One region of the Sphaerimonospora mesophila genome, then DNA from elsewhere that is predicted to be linked to it. Evidence: predicted binding sites of a transcription regulator. Region 1 holds the regulator's gene; the other holds the start of a gene.
The links. The regulator LexA, encoded in region 1, represses DNA repair genes until DNA is damaged. The targets are predictions, from matches to a motif close to TCGAACANNTGTTCGA.
Positions count from the first base shown of each region.

Region 2: AP234_RS32510 (SAV_6107 family HEPN domain-containing protein) is a predicted target of LexA. The motif match lies at 1,596-1,611, and genes of this name have one in related genera.

Region 1 is NZ_BCBX01000039.1:196,445-200,625, forward strand. Features, by position in the region: gene AP234_RS21215 (vitamin B12-dependent ribonucleotide reductase) at 1-840, opposite strand, end outside; gene nrdR (transcriptional regulator NrdR) at 992-1,453, opposite strand; gene lexA (transcriptional repressor LexA) at 2,241-2,954, shown strand; gene AP234_RS21230 (aminotransferase class I/II-fold pyridoxal phosphate-dependent enzyme) at 3,067-4,170, shown strand.
Region 2 is NZ_BCBX01000060.1:10,378-14,558, reverse strand. Features, by position in the region: gene AP234_RS32515 (arginine deiminase) at 1-723, shown strand, start outside; gene AP234_RS32510 (SAV_6107 family HEPN domain-containing protein) at 893-1,315, opposite strand; gene AP234_RS32505 (L,D-transpeptidase family protein) at 1,679-2,512, opposite strand; gene AP234_RS32500 (YbaK/EbsC family protein) at 2,601-3,083, shown strand; gene AP234_RS32495 (GNAT family N-acetyltransferase) at 3,335-3,901, shown strand; gene metF (methylenetetrahydrofolate reductase [NAD(P)H]) at 3,847-4,181, opposite strand, start outside.

The DNA of each region.
Region 1 (4,181 bases):
GATGTCCTTGCCGCCGAGGTCCATGTCGAAACCGGCGTCGCGCAGGGCGCGGATCTTGTCCTCCTCCCGCGCCTTGGTCTCGATGAACTCCTCGATGTCCGGGTGGTCGACGTCGAGGACGACCATCTTGGCGGCCCTGCGGGTCGCGCCGCCCGACTTGATGGTGCCGGCCGAGGCGTCGGCGCCGCGCATGAAGGAGACCGGGCCGCTGGCCGTGCCACCGCTGGACAGCAGCTCCTTGGACGACCGGATCCGGGAGAGGTTGACCCCCGAGCCCGAGCCGCCCTTGAAGATCACTCCTTCTTCCTTGTACCAGTCGAGGATCGACTCCATCGTGTCGTCGACGGCGAGGATGAAGCACGCGCTGACCTGCTGAGGGGAGGCGGTGCCGACGTTGAACCACACCGGGGAGTTGAAGCTGAAGATCTGATGGATCAGGGCGTGTTTGAGCTCGTGATCGAAGATCTCCGCGTCCTCGTCGGTCGCGAAGTAGCCGTGCTCGACGCCGGTCCTGGTGTAGACCCCCACCACTCGGTCGACGAGCTGCTTCAGGCTCCACTCGCGCTGGGGGGTGCCGACCGCGCCGCGGAAGTACTTGGTGGTCACGATGTTGGCCGCGTTGACCGACCAGTAGTCGGGGAACTCCACGCCGCGCTGCTCGAAGTTGACCGAGCCGTCGCGCCAGTTCGTCATCACGACGTCACGGCGCTCCCAGCGGACCTGGTCGTACGGATGCACTCCGGGAGTCGTGAAGACGCGCTTGACCTTCAGACCCTTCCGCGAACGTCTGCTTCCGCGATCCCCCGCGCCTGTCGCGGTGCCGTTCGCGATCTCCGTCATGACTTCCCCCTTCTAGGGACCGTGAAGCCCCTTCGTGTCGGACCAGGTGTCGGACCATGTGCCGAACCACGTGCCTGACCTGTTCGGACTACTCGACCACGCTGCATAACCACATCGTCGCGCCGCAGAGCGGGGACCGGTTCGGCCCCCGTCACCCTTCGGCGCCGGTTCGCGCCGCCCTGAGCTGCTCGATCTCCGTCTCGAAGTCGGCGAGCGTCTCGAATCCCCGATAGACGGAGGCGAAGCGCAGGTAGGCGACCTCGTCGAGGTCCCGCAGCGGGCCCAGGATGGCCAGTCCCACCTCGTGCGAGGGGATCTCGGCCGCTCCCGTGGCCCGGATCGTCTCCTCCACCCGCTGCCCGAGCTTGGCGAGGGAATCCTCGCCGACCGGCCGCCCCTGGCAGGCCCGCCGTACCCCCGCGATCACCTTGTCGCGTGAGAACGGTTCGGTGACCCCGCTACGCTTGCTCACCATCAACAGCACGGTCTCCTGAGTGGTGAACCTGCGCCCGCATTGGGGGCAGGAGCGCCTCCGTCGGATGGCCGCTCCGTCCTCGGTCGACCGGCTGTCGATGACCCGCGTGTCCGGATGACGACAGAACGGGCAGTACACGCCATCGCCTCCCTCAACGCGTCTCTTGACACGGCGAAGCACGAAAACCACAGGTCTGAAACCATGGGTTTGACCACAAGGTCTAGGGAACTTACACCGATGTGACTACTAGATGTTGTGGTCCAACCGTAGGAGCGCCCGACCTTGAACGCAAGTTGGGAGCCGCAGCGGGAGAGAAGTTCCCTGTTCACCCGGCGTGTCGCGACCGGCCTCCCGGCAGGGCGCTCGACGGGACCCTCATCGGACCTCACCACCGAACCCCGACAGATGCCGCGGTCCGCGCGACACGAACCACGACACGAGCCGCGACACGAGCCGCGACACAGGCAGCGACACAGGCGGCGGCCTGAACGGGGACCCGGGCGGGGGCACGGACGGAGGCACAGGCGGGAGCACGGACCAGGATGCGGCCGGCGATATGTACGGTCCGGTGTTCCAGAGCGTGAAGGCTCTGGGTTCATGCCGGAAATCACGGCGCCCTTTTCTCGATCGGCGACATCACGTGCACACTCCACCGAATCCCCATAAGGAGAAAAATCTGGAAAGTCGAACACGATGTCGATCGAACTCCCGTACGATGTGATGGAACGCCAGGATCTGCGATTTAACGGAAAATCGAACAATTGTTTGAAGATGATCTTGAATCGCGGTACGGTCACCCTGAGGAGTGCGGAAACCCTGCGCGACGCGGGGAACACGGAGCGACACGTAACGACACGAAGCGACGCGGCGCCGGTGGCCTGGCGTCCAAGACAAGTGATACAGGAAACAGGGATTGAGAGGTGGCATCGTGAGTGACCGAAGCGCCAAGGCGGATGACGCCGGCGACCTCGCGGTTCGCAGGCGTGACGCGCTTGGCCTCACCCCGAGGCAGCGCAAGATCCTTGAGGTGATCCGGGATTCGGTCCAACAGCGCGGCTATCCGCCGTCGATGCGGGAGATCGGAGAAGCGGTCCACCTCACCAGCACCTCCAGCGTGTCACACCAGCTCACGGCGCTTCAGCGTAAGGGGTACCTGCGCCGTGACCCGCACCGCCCCAGGGCCCTGGAGGTCCGGCTGCCCGGCGAGCCGGTCCTGTGGGTCGACCCGGACGCTCAGCAGGAGGAGGGCGGCTACAGCCGTCCCACCGCCGCCTTCGTGCCGCTCGTCGGCCGGATCGCCGCGGGTGGACCGATCCTGGCCGAACAGAGCATCGAAGACGTGTTCGCGCTGCCCAAGCAGCTCGTCGGCGAGGGCACGCTGTTCCTGCTCCAGGTCTCGGGTGACTCGATGATCGAGGCGGCGATCGCCGACGGCGACTGGGTCGTCGTACGGCAGCAGCCGGTCGCGGACAACGGCGACATCGTGGCCGCGATGATCGACGGTGAGGCCACGGTCAAGACGTTCAAGCGCAAGGACGGGCATGTGTGGCTGATGCCGCACAACCCCAACTACGAGCCGATCCCCGGCGACGAGGCGACCGTCCTCGGCAAGGTCACCGCGGTCCTGCGCAAGCTCTGACACGCACATTCAAGTCTGGCGGCTCCGCGGTCGGCTGTACCGCGGAGCCACAGATTAAGGTGGTTCGGTGACTTATGAGAGTGATGTTCGGAATGAACTGAATTCGCTCACGTTGACCGCCTGCCGAGCCCGTGACGGGATCAAGTGGGCGGCCGTCCCCCCGGATGTGATCCCCTCCTGGGTCGCCGACATGGACTTTCCGATCGCCCCCGTGATCAGGGAGACCATCGCGCGCCGCGCCGCCGCCGACCTCGGCTACCCCACCTGGCTGGAGCAGCCCGGCTGCGGTCCGCTGGCGGAGGCGTTCGCCGAACGCATGGCGAACCGGTACGACTGGCACCCCGATCCCGGTCAGGTGCGGACGTACACGGACCTCAATCAGGCACTGCAGGTGCTGCTGCAGTTGACGACCCGGCCCGGCGACCCGATCGCGCTGCACACGCCGGCCTACAACTCGTTCCTCGACACGCTCCGGGACATGGACAGGCGGATGCTGCCGATCCCGATCGGGCCGGACGGGCGGTTCGAGGTGCCGGCCGAGCCCGCGCCCGTACTGCTCCTGATCAATCCGCAGAATCCCGCGGGGCGCGTCTTCACCCGCTCGGAACTGGACGCGCTGGCCGAGTACGCGGAGCGCCACGACGCACTCGTGATCTCGGACGAGATCCACGCCGATCTCGTCTACTCCCCCGGGCGCCACATCCCCTTCGCCACGATCCTGCCCGATCGCACGGTCACGCTCGCGTCGGCGTCGAAGGCCTTCAACATGGGGGGGATACGCTGCGCGGTCGCGCATATCGGGGCGCGAGCCGTACGGGCGGCCCTGGACGGCCAGCCTCCGCACATCTACGGCGCGCCGGGCGTGCTGGACGTCGAGGCGTCGGTCGCCGCCTGGCGGCACGGCGACCCCTGGCTGGAGGAGATCCTGCTGATCCTCGACCGCAATCGCCGGTTGATCGCAAAACGGCTTCCCGCCGAGGTCGGCTACCGGATGCCGGAGGGGACCTACCTCGCGTGGCTGGACCTGTCCGCTTACGGGCCGCCGGTGGCGGCGGACACCGCCGGTTTCCTTGAGCGGGAGGCCCGGGTCAAGCTCGGCCCGGGCCCCCTCTACGGCGGCGGCGGCGCCTTCGTCCGTCTCAACTTCGCGACGTCGGAGGAGATCCTGGAGGAGATCCTGGCCAGGATCTCCTCCGCGCTCGGCGCACAGCGCTGAGCCGAGCGCCC
Region 2 (4,181 bases), on a different contig from region 1:
CGCAAGAAGGCCCGCAGGCGGGAGACCCTCAACTACGAGGCGGTCTACCGGTGGCACCCGCTGTTCGCGCGCGGCTACGACAGACCGGATGACGGCGGATACCACGTCTGGTCTCCCGGCACCCGGATGGGCCCGGCCACCATAGAGGGCGGCGACGTCCTGGTGATCGGCCGCGGCGCGGTGCTCGTCGGGATGAGCGAGCGGACCCAGCCGCAGGCGGTGGAGACGCTCGCGATGAACCTCTTCAGGTCCGGCTCCGCGACCAGGATCGTGGCGCTCGACCTGCCGAAGGCCCGCGCCTTCATGCATCTGGACACCGTGATGACCCAGGTCGACGTCGGCAAATTCGTGAAGTACGCCGGGCTCGGCATGCTGCCGTCGTACACCATCGAGCCGGGCGACAACGACAAGGAGCTCAAGGTCACCGACCACTCCCCCGAGGACATGCACCGGGCCATCGCGCGGGCCGTCGACCTGGACGACATCGAGATCCTGACCCCGGCCCAGGACGCGCACGCCGCGGAGCGCGAGCAGTGGGACGACGGCTGCAACGTGCTGGCGCTGGAGCCCGGCGTGGTGATCGCCTACGAGCGGAACACCACCACCAACAACTATCTGCGCAGGCACGGGATCGAGGTCATCCCGATCCGCGGCAACGAACTCGGGCGTGGCCGGGGCGGCCCCCGGTGCATGAGCTGCCCGCTGGTGCGGGACGCCATCTGACGGCCCGTCCGGCCCTCGGCCCGGCGTCCTCCGGCCGGCATCCTCAGTCGGGCATCCTCAGTCCCGGCGGTTCTCCTGGCCCGCCGGTCTCCTATCGCCCGGCTCTCTGCGGCTCTTATCCCGCTGGTTCTCTGCTCCACAGGGGGTTCTCCGGCGCGACGCCGGTTCGCTATCCCGCCATGGGGAGGGACGACTGACCCGGCACGCCGAGGATCGACTCGACCTCGCCGACGAACCTGTCGGCCTCGACGATGATCTCCTCGGCGTCGGTCGGGGTGACCGCCCGGACCATGCCGGCCTCGGCAGCCGCGCGCTTGGTGGCGCTGACCGCGAAGTACGCCGCCCAGTCGGCGAGTTGCGGCTCCACCTCCGGCAGCAGTTCCCAGGCGCTGCGCAGCCGCCGCCTCCGCCCGTCGGTCGGCCGCGCCCGCGCCGCGAGGAGTCCGGCGGCCGCACGCAGGGCAGCGAGGTGAGCCGAGACGTACCTGCTCGCGGGTGTGGGCGCGGCGTTCGCATCGGCCAGGCACGCCCTGGCGTCCGCGAGGTGCGCCAGGACCGTCTGCGAGACCCGCGGCCCGTTCCGTTCAGTCATGCCCGCCTCCTCGAGTCGTGGCACCACCCGGCGGTCTTCGCCGGTGACATCACGGTCGCAGATCGCACCGACAAAAATTCCGCCAGCGGGTGGCCGGACGAGGAGCTTCCCCTCTCCCCCTCCGGCCTGGGGAGCGTTTCAAAGGGTCGTGTCCCGTCGCGCGGGGCGCCGGCTGGATCCCCGCTCGCGGTGGACGGCACTTTCGAAACGCTCCCCGGGTCGTGTCCGGCGGCCGCCGGGGCGGTGGCAGCCGTCAGACACCCCTACGTCCCACATACCATCGAACATAGATTCGACCGTGTTGACTGTCAAGGGTTGTCAGCGAGCACGGTTTCGAGGTGACGGACGGTGCGGGCGGCGCGATCAGCGGCGGAACCTCCCCCGCACGTGGACGGGGACGCCGGTGCCCAGCAGGTCCGGCAGGATCTCGGCCACGGGCATCGGCAGCCGCACGCAACCGTGCGAGGCCGGATGCAGCGGCACCGACAGCGCGCCGTGCAGGGCGATGCCGCCGTTGAAGAAGATCGGGTTGTACAGCTGACCAAGGTAGGACCGATGCCAGCCGCTCACCCGCCAGGTCGTCCTGTAGTCGCCGGTCGGCGTGGTCGCGCTGCCGCTGAACCTCTGCCGCTTGCCGTTCCACGTCGCGTACTCGACGTACGGGATCCCGCTGCCGCTGGAGACATGGCTGATCACCTTCGGCTCGCCGGCCCGGTAGAGCACCATGATCTGCTGGGTGAGGTTCACCTCGACGCGGTTCTGCCTGCCCTTCGGGACCAGCACCCTGGGCGCCTTCGGGTTCTCCAGCGCCACCCAGGTCCGGCTCGCCACCGTGCTGGTCGGCTTGATCCCCTGCACTTTCTGGAACGCCCAGACGGCCATCATCGTGGCCTGGCCGTACCTGCCGTCGATCTTTCCGGGAACGTACCCGAGCTCGGTCAGCCGGGTCTGCAGCGCCTTGACCTCGGCACCCTTGGCCCCGGGTTTGAGCGTCTTGCGCGGCGCCCGCTTCCGCTCCGCCGCCTGCCGCTGTGTCGTCTGCTGGTGCGCCGCCTGCTGCGATACCTGCTGTGACGCCGTCTGGTGCGATGCCGTCGCGGTCCGCGCCTGCGCGGGACCGGCCAGGCCACCCGCCGCGAGCGTCACGGCCCCGGCCGTGATCAGCGCGGCGGCGGCGAACCGTCGTGGACCCCCCATGGTCAACCCAGCCTCTCAATGTTCTCAAGTAAGGACCAAAGGACCTTTTAGCCTACGAGCTGGGCGTCGATCTGTTTAGAGTGGCCGGGTGTCAGATACGTTGCATCCGAACGCCGCCCGTGTGGCGGACGCCCTCCGCTCCCACGGGGTGGCGGGCCAGGTCAAGGTCCTCGACGAGGCGGCGCCCACCGCGGCGACCGCCGCCGCCCAGCTCGGCTGCGAGATCGGGGCGATCGCCAACAGCCTCGTCTTCGACGCCGACGGATCCCCGCTGCTCGTGCTGACCAGCGGCGCCCATCGCGTGGACACGGCGCTGGTCGCCGAGCTGGTCGGGGCCCGGAAGGTCCGGCGCGCCACCCCGGAGTTCGTCCGCGAGCACACCGGACAGCCGATCGGCGGCGTCGCCCCGGTCGGACATCCCGCCCCGATCCGGACGCTGGTGGACAACTGGCTGAGCAAGCACGAGGTGGTGTGGGCCGCGGGAGGTCACCCGCACACGGTCTTCCCCACGACCTTCGACGAACTGGTCCGGATCACCGGCGGCACCCCCGCCGAGGTGGGCCTTCCCTAGAGGGTCGGTCAAGTGATCGTCGGCCGGGGGCTGGGAGCGGAGCGGGAGGGAGCGAGGACCGCACGCCGCCGGCCTCGCTCGGCGGGGCCCGGCAGCGGACCGGAGCTTCCTCCCGGCGCAGCGACCGGACCCGACCAGAGGCTTCCTCAACGTGCCGCCACTCGACCGATGCTCTAGCCGACGGCGCTCGCCCGTCGGTCTTTGCACCGTCGTCCGCACGCCTCGGCGATCGGGGCACTAGTCTCCGATGTGTGATCCGACTGCGGCGCATCGGGCCGGCCCAGTTCACGAACGTGCTGGAGACGGTGCTGGGCATCTACACGGCGGCCATGCACCCGCCGTCAGACCAACTGACCGGGCGCATGGCCATCATGCGCAACCACGCCGCCTATCCGGACTTCGTGTGCCTGCTCGCCGAGGTCCCGGAGGAGCGGCGGATCGTGGGGTTCGCCTACGGCTTCCACGGCGCGGAAGGGCAGTGGTGGCACGACGTGGTCCGCCGCGGCCTGTACGATCACGTCGGTCCCGAGGCCTGCGACGACTGGCTCGGCGACGCCCTGGAGCTCGCGGAGATCCACGTCCACCCCGATCACCAGGGCAGGGGCATCGGCCGCCGCCTGATCCACACCATCTGCGCGGATCGCCCGGAGCGCACCGCCGTGCTGTCCACCCACGACGCCCCCACGGCGGCCCGGCACCTCTACCGGGACATCGGCTTCGTCGATCTCATCACGCGGTTCGAGTTCCCCGGCGGATATGAGAACTATGTCATCGCCGGGGCTCGGCTGCCACTGACGGCGGAGGCGCCGACCGGGTGAAGCGCCCGGAACACCTCGCGGGTCGCGCTCGACTGGTTGAAGGTGATGAAGTGGATGCCGGGAGCCCCCTCGTCGAGCAGCCTCCGGCACAGTTCCACGGCGTGCTCGATGCCGAGGCGGCGTACGGCGTCGGGGTCGTCGGCGACGGCCTCGAACCTGGCCGCGACCTCGGGCGGGAACGGCGCGCCCGACAGCTGCTCGGAGCGGGTGATCGTGCTGATCCGGGTGACCGGCATGATCCCGGGAATTATCGGCGTGTCACAGCCGCGGGCCGCCACCC